Regions from separate parts of the Enterococcus sp. DIV0756 genome, predicted to be linked through region 2. Evidence: a T-box and tRNA genes for the amino acid it is inferred to sense, from the RefSeq annotation. Region 2 holds a T-box; the other regions hold tRNA genes.
What was found. The T-box of region 2 lies ahead of leuS (leucine--tRNA ligase). A T-box ahead of a tRNA ligase gene usually reads a tRNA of that ligase, here a tRNA-Leu.
Positions count from the first base shown of each region.

Region 1: it encodes a tRNA-Leu, which carries the amino acid that the T-box ahead of leuS (leucine--tRNA ligase) is inferred to sense. The anticodon was not compared.
Region 3: it encodes a tRNA-Leu, which carries the amino acid that the T-box ahead of leuS (leucine--tRNA ligase) is inferred to sense. The anticodon was not compared.

Region 1 covers NZ_JBIOLF010000001.1:1,532,775-1,536,054, forward strand. The annotation lists gene IGI44_RS07415 (glycoside hydrolase family 13 protein) at 1-691, shown strand, start outside; gene IGI44_RS07420 (hypothetical protein) at 784-1,389, shown strand; gene IGI44_RS07425 (hypothetical protein) at 1,554-1,739, shown strand; tRNA gene IGI44_RS07430 (tRNA-Leu) at 1,787-1,870, shown strand; gene IGI44_RS07435 (helix-turn-helix domain-containing protein) at 2,199-3,023, shown strand; gene nagA (N-acetylglucosamine-6-phosphate deacetylase) at 3,100-3,280, shown strand, end outside.
Region 2 covers NZ_JBIOLF010000001.1:2,989,180-2,992,459, reverse strand. The annotation lists gene IGI44_RS14295 (TIGR01212 family radical SAM protein) at 1-549, opposite strand, end outside; gene IGI44_RS14290 (phosphatase PAP2 family protein) at 550-1,206, opposite strand; T-box leader at 1,344-1,535, shown strand; gene leuS (leucine--tRNA ligase) at 1,603-3,280, shown strand, end outside.
Region 3 covers NZ_JBIOLF010000001.1:193,485-196,764, reverse strand. The annotation lists gene rpiA (ribose-5-phosphate isomerase RpiA) at 1-436, shown strand, start outside; gene IGI44_RS00945 (2,3-diphosphoglycerate-dependent phosphoglycerate mutase) at 564-1,250, shown strand; tRNA gene IGI44_RS00940 (tRNA-Leu) at 1,356-1,439, shown strand; gene udk (uridine kinase) at 1,490-2,116, opposite strand; gene IGI44_RS00930 (YjjG family noncanonical pyrimidine nucleotidase) at 2,187-2,873, opposite strand; gene IGI44_RS00925 (16S rRNA pseudouridine(516) synthase) at 2,885-3,280, opposite strand, start outside.

The sequences.
Region 1 (3,280 bases), 1.5 Mb from region 2:
GGAAGATGCATCTAACAAGATTGCATATGATACTCGTCGCAAATATGTTTTTGGCGATCATTTGCAGGGAGTGATGAATTACCCGTTGCGTCAGCAAATTTTGGATATTTTAAAACAATCGCGTTCATTACAAGATATTTGTGAGGAAATGATTCGCTATCAGGAGAATTATCCAGCGGACTTTTACTACAACCAATTAAACAATATAGGTACCCATGATACGGAGCGTATTCTAACGATGCTTGATGGTTCTGTTGAGGCTTTGGATCAGGCCTGGGGGTTGATGTTTATGATGCCGGGAATCCCTTGTGTGTATTATGGGGACGAGGCTGGATTAACTGGTGGCAAGGACCCAGATAATCGAAAATTTTTCCCTTGGCAATCGATTGATCCAAGACTATTCAAAAATTGTCAGAAATGGATTGAACGAAGAAAGAAATACGATGTCTTAAAACATGGCCAATTTTTCCCATTTTATTCCAAAGTGCAGCAAATCTTTGGGATCATTCGCTATTCAGGAAATGCCTATGTAATCTATGCGATCAACTTGTCTGATCAAGAGCAAAGTCTAAACGTTGGCGAACTTTCAAGTCCATGTGCTTATCGTGGAGAGTATGCTGTTTTAGATCGGATATTAGAAGGTGAAATTCTGGCGCCTAAAGGTAGCTTGTTCATGTATGATGCGGAATAAACGGCTGTTTTTCTGTTTCATAGGAAATTAAAAAGCATTTTTTCCGCTTTTATGCTAAACTATTGCTATATCAGAACAATGAGGATGATTTTATGCAAACGTACACCAGAAAAAAGTGCCGCTTTCCTGCTTTTGATGATGAAGCAGGTGTTAAAATAGTACAAACCAATCAACGTGTCTTATTTGATGGACAAGATGATTTGATTACAAGTTATCGCCTTGAAGCGAAAGATATTTTTGAACGTCAGCTACCGAAACCAAAACGAACCAGACGTGTTAATTTAGACGATGAACCAAGAAGAGAATTGGATCATCATAAAGCTAATTTGCCTAAATACAACGATCATAAAGAATCAAAAAAAGTAAATTTATTTGAAGAACGGAAACCAAAGGAACCGACTCAGTCGACCTTTAACACTCGAAGTGCTCGAAACGGCCGTAGTGCCACACCGTTTGCACCAAAGTATGTGCCTTCTTCCTTGATTCCTGATACACCAGCAGATGCGATATCGCCTAGAGAATTGATGAGCCGAATGGAAAAAGCACCTCAATCCTACATTTTATTTGCGTCTGAAAATGAAGAGCAGTCTCCAGTGATGGAAAGAAAAAATTCACGTCAACGGTTGGATCGTTCATTAAGAGGAATTATGCAAGAGGACAATTCACAGATTGAAAACAGTAAATATTTTCACGATTAAGACAGAAGGTGCCTTTGGCAGCCTTCTGTTGTTTTGCCAGTCCAACTTTCAACAATGAAGTAGAGATTTATTCAAGAGGGTTAGTATGAGCTTCCTTAAAAACAATTATTGGATGAATGGCAGGATAAAACAATACGAAATAACGGCACCAAGGAGAGAGAACAATGAATCCATTTGAAGAAAAAATTCGCCAGTTAAGAGCGGGAGAAATTGAGAAAATCGAAGTAACTAAAGATGATTTCTTTTTATTCAGAGAAGCGTGGATCAAACAAGAAGACAAGAAGTTTTTCCGTGGAATTGCGGGACTTAAGGGCAACATTACCTATGTTTATGATACAACGATTGTTTAAACTATTGACTTTTTAACGTCAGCTCGGTATCATAAATAAGGTTCTGCGCGGCGGTGTTGGAATTGGCAGACAAGCATGACTAAGGATCATGTGAGAGCGATCTCGTGTGGGTTCGAGTCCCATTCGCCGCATTAAAATGAGGATGACTCATAATTGTTCAGTATCCAGAAAGAAAAATGAGATGTCATAAACAGTTGCTCAAATTTTTGACTTAGTTTTGCAGATGCTGCTTGTGACTCGTCGTTTATTCGTTAAAGGAGCTGATCCGAAAGTCCAGAGACTTTTGGGTCAGCTCCTTCTTTTTAGCGAAAAGTGTTGGACTCGGTTTTTGACAGCAATACTTTTCATTTCAATTCAAATATTTTAGCTATTTCGAACGCAAGAGTTGCTTGTAAAATCATCATCGGCTAAAATTAAATTATTAAAAATGTGAATTTGCATATTTTGGAGGAAACGGTAATGGAAGCGATCGGTCAAGTCTTAAAAGATTTTAGGAAAGAACATGGCATGACACAAAAAGACCTTTCTCAAGGGATTTGTTCACAAAGTGTTTTGAGTCGAATCGAAAACAATGAAGAGATTCCTAATATTATTGTGATCCAGCAGCTTTGTCATCGATTAGGAATTACGATCGACCAATTGATGCTTGATTTTCTCCCAGAGGAATTATTCCTGCGTAAGTATTTCAACAAAATGTTTATGTATTTGCGAATCGGAAAATATTTAGAGATTCGTGCAACGTTGGACTACTTAGATGAACGCCAAATCACTCATCTAGATAAGGATCGTCAGCTAGCTTGCTTTTTCAAAGGAGTATGTGCCTACTTTATTGATGAAGACGCGGAAGCCGCTTTAGCGTTTGTCACTCAAGGACTTGCAATCTGTGTATCCAAAAAATACGATGGGTATTTTGATAGTCGTATTTTACTTTTAAGTTTTGCTGGTAAAATGAGCTCAGTCTTAGGGCGTGTGAATGACGCACATAGTTACTACAATCAAAGCTTTGAATTATTCAAAACGATGATGGCGGATTATTCCGAACGGAGTGAATTAAGCAACCTCTTTGTGAACTATGGAACTTTTTTAGTGAAGCAGGACCGGCTGGATTTAGCTGAAAAGGTTGTGGATATGGGGCTGAAATGGAATCGTCAGCAATGCAGTTACTACAAGTTGAAGGAGCTTTTGGAACTAAAAGTTCTTATGTTAGAAGCACGTGATGAGATTCATTTGTTGATCAATTATCGGAAAATGCTACGTGCTTTGGAAAAGATAAAAGATTTGTAAATGGTCTACACCATTCTTGACTTATAGTGGATTCAGGAGTAACTTTAAGGTACTAAGAAAAAAGGGAGAGCTCACAATGAAAACATTTATTTATGCTGACAAATTCTTTTTAAACTCTGGTGTAAAAGGTGAAGGTTATTTAGATGTCACTGATGGCATTTTTGGATCATATACGAAGGAAAAACCAGAAGGGGCAGAGATCATTGACCAAAGTGGAAAATGGATCGCACCTGGTTTAGTGGATACGCATATTCATG
Region 2 (3,280 bases):
CAAACGTGCTACTGCATCTACGTAGGTTGGATAATCATGAGCGCGATTGATTGTCTCACTAGTGCTTTCATAAGTTGTTTGCAGCCCTAATTCAACCCATAAATACAAGCGTTGATTCAATTCTGCTAAATAGTCCACCACTTCTGGCGGCAAACAGTCGGGACGAGTACCGACCGAGAGACCGACTACACCGGGAAGATTGACAACTTGTTCAAAACGTTCACGGATGATTTCTACAGGTGCGTGGGTATTAGTAAAATTCTGAAAATAGACGATGTATTGATCGACGTGCGGCCATTTTTGATGCATCATGTCGATTTCTTTATGGAACTGTTGAGGCAGCGGATCGCTTGGCGCAACAATCATATCGCCAGAACCAGATACGCTGCAGAAGGTACAGCCGCCATGGGCAACCGTACCATCACGATTGGGACAATCAAAACCGCCGTCGACTGGAACTTTAAAAATTTTTCCGCCAAATTGCTGGCGTAAGGCGTAATTCCATGAATGGTAACGTTTGGTTGGGTCATCAGTATATTGAAAGGTCATTTAATTTCTCCTAATCGCTTTTAAATCATAAACGATTTTTTTCTCTTTGTAGTAAGGATAGGTGAATAACAGCCAGCTGCTCCCTAAAAGTACACCAGCAAGAACATCACTAGGATAATGAACTCCGAGATAGACGCGACTGATTACAATACTTAAGATCAATATGCCAACAATGATCTGAGCAATCAAGCAGGATTTTTTTTCTTTAAAGAATAAAGCCATGACAAAAATTAATGTGCCATATAATAAAGTGCTTGCTGTTGCGTGTCCACTAGGAAAACTAAAACTGTGTTCCGTCACCATATGAGGTAAGAGTGTCGGACGCGCACGATGGAAGAAAAGTTTCAATAAATGATTGCCAATGCCACTAATTAACGCCATATTAACAGCCAGCCAAAGAGCAGTAATTTTTTGCTTATTGAAATAAAATAAACCGACAAAGACAACTGATAGAATGACAACAGTAATTGGATTAGCAAATTTTGTCACCCATAAAAAGTAGCCGTTCATTTGCGGATAGAGTTGATGGACCGCATAGATGATGCCGCGGTCAAAACCATTTAACGTTTCTGGATAAAAACGGACGATGTAACACAGTGCCGCAAAAAACAGCAGGGTAAAGCTGCCGATTAATTGATAGATTGATTTATTTTTCATTGTTTTCTCTGATTCATCCTTTCTAAACAGAAGTATTATATCATGTTTCGACTAATGGACAATTTTTTCAGTGATTTCTTAAGGGGAATTCAATTGAATATTGTTTTGGAATCTGCTAAGATGAAACTACTTTGAATATTGTTGCTTGGAAGAGGAGTAGTAGAAACGAACGCATTTCAGAGAGCGCACGGTGCTGAGAGTGTGTATGCGAGACATTCGAACTTACCTCGGAGCATGATCGAATGATCCGGTTAAAGACCGTTATTTCTTTTGAGGTCTGTCGTTGGACAGATAAAAATAGGTGGTACCACGTTGATAACGTCCTATGAGAGTTTTGAGAACTTTCATGGGATTTTTTTGTATCTAAAACGAATAATTCAATTTAGGAGGAACAACATGAGTTACGATCACAAAGCGATTGAGAAAAAATGGCAAAAATATTGGGCGAAGCACAATGTTTTTAATACCACAGATGATCCTGAAAAACCAAAATTTTATGCCTTAGATATGTTTCCTTATCCATCTGGACAAGGCTTACACGTAGGACATCCGGAGGGCTATACAGCGACGGATGTCATTTCACGGATGAAAAGGGCGCAAGGCTACAATGTGTTGCACCCAATGGGCTGGGATGCCTTTGGTCTGCCGGCGGAACAATACGCGCTAGATACAGGAAATGACCCTGCAGAATTTACCAAGAAAAATATCGAGACATTCAAACGTCAAATTAATGCGTTGGGCTTCAGTTATGACTGGAATCGGGAATTAAATACCACAGATCCTGATTACTATAAATGGACACAATGGATTTTTGAACAAATGTATGAAAAAGGATTGGCTTATGAAGCGGAAGTGCCAGTCAACTGGGTACCAGAATTAGGTACGGTTATTTCTAATGAAGAAGTTATTGATGGGAAAAGTGAACGTGGCGGCTATGATGTCATCCGTAAACCAATGCGTCAATGGATGCTGAAAATCACCGCCTACGCGGATCGCTTGCTGGATGATTTGGAAGAACTTGATTGGCCAGAAAGTATCAAAGAGATGCAGCGTAACTGGATCGGTCGTTCAATTGGTGCAAATGTACGTTTTAAAATTGAAAATAGCGAGGAAACATTTACTGTCTTCACTACGCGTCCGGATACGTTGTTTGGAGCAACCTATGCAGTGCTGGCTCCAGAATTAGATTTGGTACAAAAAATTACGACACCTGAACAAAAAGCCGCAGTGGATGCTTATATTGAAGAAGCGTCTAAAAAATCAGAATTGAATCGAACCGATTTAGCGAAAGAAAAAACCGGAGTTTTCACAGGCGCTTATGCCATTAATCCAGCAAACGAGGAAAAAATGCCGATCTGGATTGGAGATTATGTCTTAGCTTCTTACGGAACTGGTGCGATTATGGCGGTTCCGGCTCACGATGAACGAGATTATGAATTCGCGAAAACGTTTGGTTTGCCGATCATTCCTGTACTTGAAGGTGGCGACGTAGATAATGAAGCGTTCACCGGCGATGGTCCGCATATTAATTCTGAATTCCTGGATGGACTAAACAAACAGGATGCGATCGATCAAATGGTGGCTTGGCTAGAAGAACATGAATGCGGGAAAAAAGAAATCAGCTATCGATTGCGTGACTGGTTGTTCTCACGTCAACGCTATTGGGGCGAGCCGATTCCTGTTATCCATTGGGAAGACGGGACAACTGGCTTAGTTCCTGATTATGAATTGCCATTGGAATTACCGAAAACGACAGATATCAAACCAAGTGGAACGGGTGAATCTCCACTAGCAAATATTGAAGAGTGGGTCAATGTCGTTGATCCAATCACTGGTAAAAAAGGACGTCGTGAAACTAATACAATGCCGCAATGGGCAGGAAGCTCTTGGTATTACTTGCGCTTTATTGATCCTCATAATAAAGAAGCGCTGGCGGATTACGATAAATTAAAACGTTGGATGCCCGTGGATCTTTATATTGGTGGTGCCGAGCATGCAGTATTGCATTTGTTGTATGTTCGTTTCTGGCATAAATTCTTGTACGATATCGGTGTTGTACCAACCAACGAACCAT
Region 3 (3,280 bases), 2.8 Mb from region 2:
CGCAGATGAAATCAGCGATGATTTTCAAGGAATCAAAGGTGGCGGCGCTGCCCTTCTTTTCGAAAAAGTCGTTGCAACGTATTCAAAGGACTGCATCTGGATTGTTGATGAGAGTAAAATGGTCAGTAAACTAGGGAACTTTCCATTACCCGTTGAAGTCGTCCCATTTGGCAGTCATAATGTCTTTCGCCTGTTTGAATCAAAGGGATACAAACCAACGTGGCGGACGACGGATACTAACGAACTGCTAACTACAGATGGTGGTCATTACATCATTGATCTTCATTTAGAAGTCATCGACGATCCTCACGCTTTAGCCGCAGAACTGGATACGTGTGTCGGAGTTGTAGAGCATGGATTGTTCATTGACATGATTTCACGTGTAATCGTTGGCACACCCGAAGGTCCTAAAATCTTGGAAGTTCCAAAGATTTAGTAAAAAAATCCCTTTAAAGCTTGTGTTTTGATAAAAAACACACTCAATTTAATGGAAATCACGGCAGAAACATTGTACAATGAATCAGGAATTGAAAATTTCAGAAATTTCAAAAGGAGAGAATGTTATGCCAAAATTAGTTTTTTCTCGTCACGGCTTAAGTGAATGGAACAAATTGAACCAATTTACAGGCTGGGCAGACGTTGATTTGGCTCCAGAAGGTGTCGAAGAAGCAAAAGAAGGCGGCCGTAAAATCAAAGAAGCAGGAATTGAATTTGATGTAGCTTACACATCTGTTTTAACTCGTGCGATCAAAACTTGTAACTATATTCTTGAAGAATCTGACCAACTTTGGGTACCAACTGTAAAATCTTGGCGCTTAAACGAACGTCATTATGGTAAATTACAAGGCTTGAACAAAAAAGAAACTGCTGAAAAATATGGTGATGAACAAGTTCATATTTGGCGTCGTTCATACGATGTATTGCCTCCATTAATGGAAGCAACTGACGAAGGTTCTGCAGCTCAAGATCGTCGTTACGCAATGTTAGACCCTCGCGATATCCCTGGTGGCGAAAACTTGAAAGTTACTTTGGAACGCGCATTACCTTTCTGGCAAGACGAAATCGCTCCTGCTTTGAAAGACGGAAAAACTGTTTTGGTTGCTGCACATGGTAACTCTTTACGTGCATTAGCTAAACACATCGAAGGTATTTCTGACGAAGACATCATGGACTTAGAAATCCCAACAGGTCAACCACTTGTTTATGACTTAAACGATGATTTAACCGTTGCTAAAAAATACTATTTATAATTAATTTTCTCCCGACTCTCTATAATGAGTCGGGATTTTTTATTATGATCAGTATTATTATGGCGCATTTTAATTTTTGTGCTAAAATGAAAAGGTACTTTAATTGCGGTCGTGGCGGAATTGGCAGACGCGCTAGCTTCAGGCGCTAGTGGTAGCAATACCGTGGAAGTTCGAGTCTTCTCGGCCGCATAACAAGATACGCTAAAAGAGCAAGACAGAAAAATTTCTGTCTTGCTCTTTTACTCATGATTCAAAAAACTTGCTACTTTAGTTGCAATCAAATCAATCGCTACGTGATTTTCGCCACCCTCTGGTACGATGATATCTGCATAACGTTTAGTTGGCTCGATGAATTGATGATACATCGGTTTTACCACTGTCAGATATTGATCGATTACCGATTCCAAGGTTCGACCGCGTTCGTTCATATCCCGCTTGATCCGACGAATAATTCGTATATCGTCATCCGTATCGACATAAATCTTGATATCCATCATATCACGTAAACGTTCATCCTCTAATATTAGAATTCCTTCTAATATAATGACTTCCTTTGGTTCTTGGACATAAACCTCATCACTGCGTGTATGAGCTACATAATCATAGATCGGCACTTCCACCGATTGATATTCTATTAAATCCTTTAAATGTTCGATTAATAAATCCGTATCAAACGCAAACGGATGGTCATAGTTCGTTTTTAATCGTTCTTCAAAGCTGATACCGCTTTGGTCTTTGTAATAAGAATCATGCTCCAGCATCATGATCGAATGATCGGGAAACCGATTGTAGATCGCGCGGCTGACACTTGTTTTTCCACTTCCTGAACCGCCCGTTACACCAATAATGATCGGCTTGTTTTTCATGCAAGTAAAACCTCTTTCGTTTTTCATTAGTCCTATTATAGCGAAACATGAACAAAATGCTATAAAAAACTTAAAAATCTTCCAAAATCTGATAGAGGTCGGTTAGTTTTTTAATCTGGAAGGTTGGTTTGATTTCCTTCGCTTCATTTCCAGAAGGGTTCATCCAGATCGTATCAATCCCAGCGATTTGGCCACCTTTAATATCTGATGTTAAAGAATCGCCGATAATCACCGTTTTTTCTTTCTCCAGCTTTGGAATCTCCCTAAATACGATATCGAAGAATTCTTTCATTGGTTTGTGAACACCCATCTCCTCAGAAATAAAGAATTTCTTGAAATAGGGCGCTAAGCCAGATTTTGTTAAACGTTGGTGTTGTGTAGCGGATACTCCATTAGTCACTACGTAAAGATCCTTTTTGTAACTCAGGTTTTCTACCACTTCCAAACTATCCGCTATCAATTGATGTCCCTGATTCAAATAGTGGCGGTAGCGTGCCTCTGTTTCTGGTCCATCCACTTCTCGTTCGTATTGCTCAAAAAATAAACGAAATCGGTTATCAAGCAATTCTTGACGAGAAAGTAGTCCCGCTTCATGATCACGCCAAAAAGCCTGATTCATTTTTTTGTAATGATTTTTTACTGTTAAGGATGGCTCTACACCCATATCTTGAAACAGCCAGCTTAACGCCTGTTCTTCTGCTGCTTTAAAATCCAGCAACGTATCATCAATATCAAATAAAATTGTTTCGTATCCCATCTTCAAACCTTCTATCTAAAATATGATTTTAATTGTTGCAGCTCAGCAAGTGTCAGTGAACGATATTCTCCCTCTGCTAAATCTTCTGGTAACTTTAATGGTCCCATCGCTAGACGTGTTAAACGCGTTACTTTTTTCCCGCAAGCCAAAAACATTTTTTTGACTTGGTGAAACTTTCCTTCTTTAATCATCAGCAAAACTTCTGAGTTGTCGGGCTCTGAATGCACTATCTCTAAATACGCTGGCTGACAACGTACCCCTCCGTTGAAAACAATCCCTTTTTCAAAAGCCTTCACATCCTCAAGCGTCACGGCTTCATTGATTGTAGCCCTATAGGTCTTTATGACTTTTGCAGCTGGCTGCAGAAGGTCGTACCCTAGTTGCCCATTATTAGTTAAGAACAATAA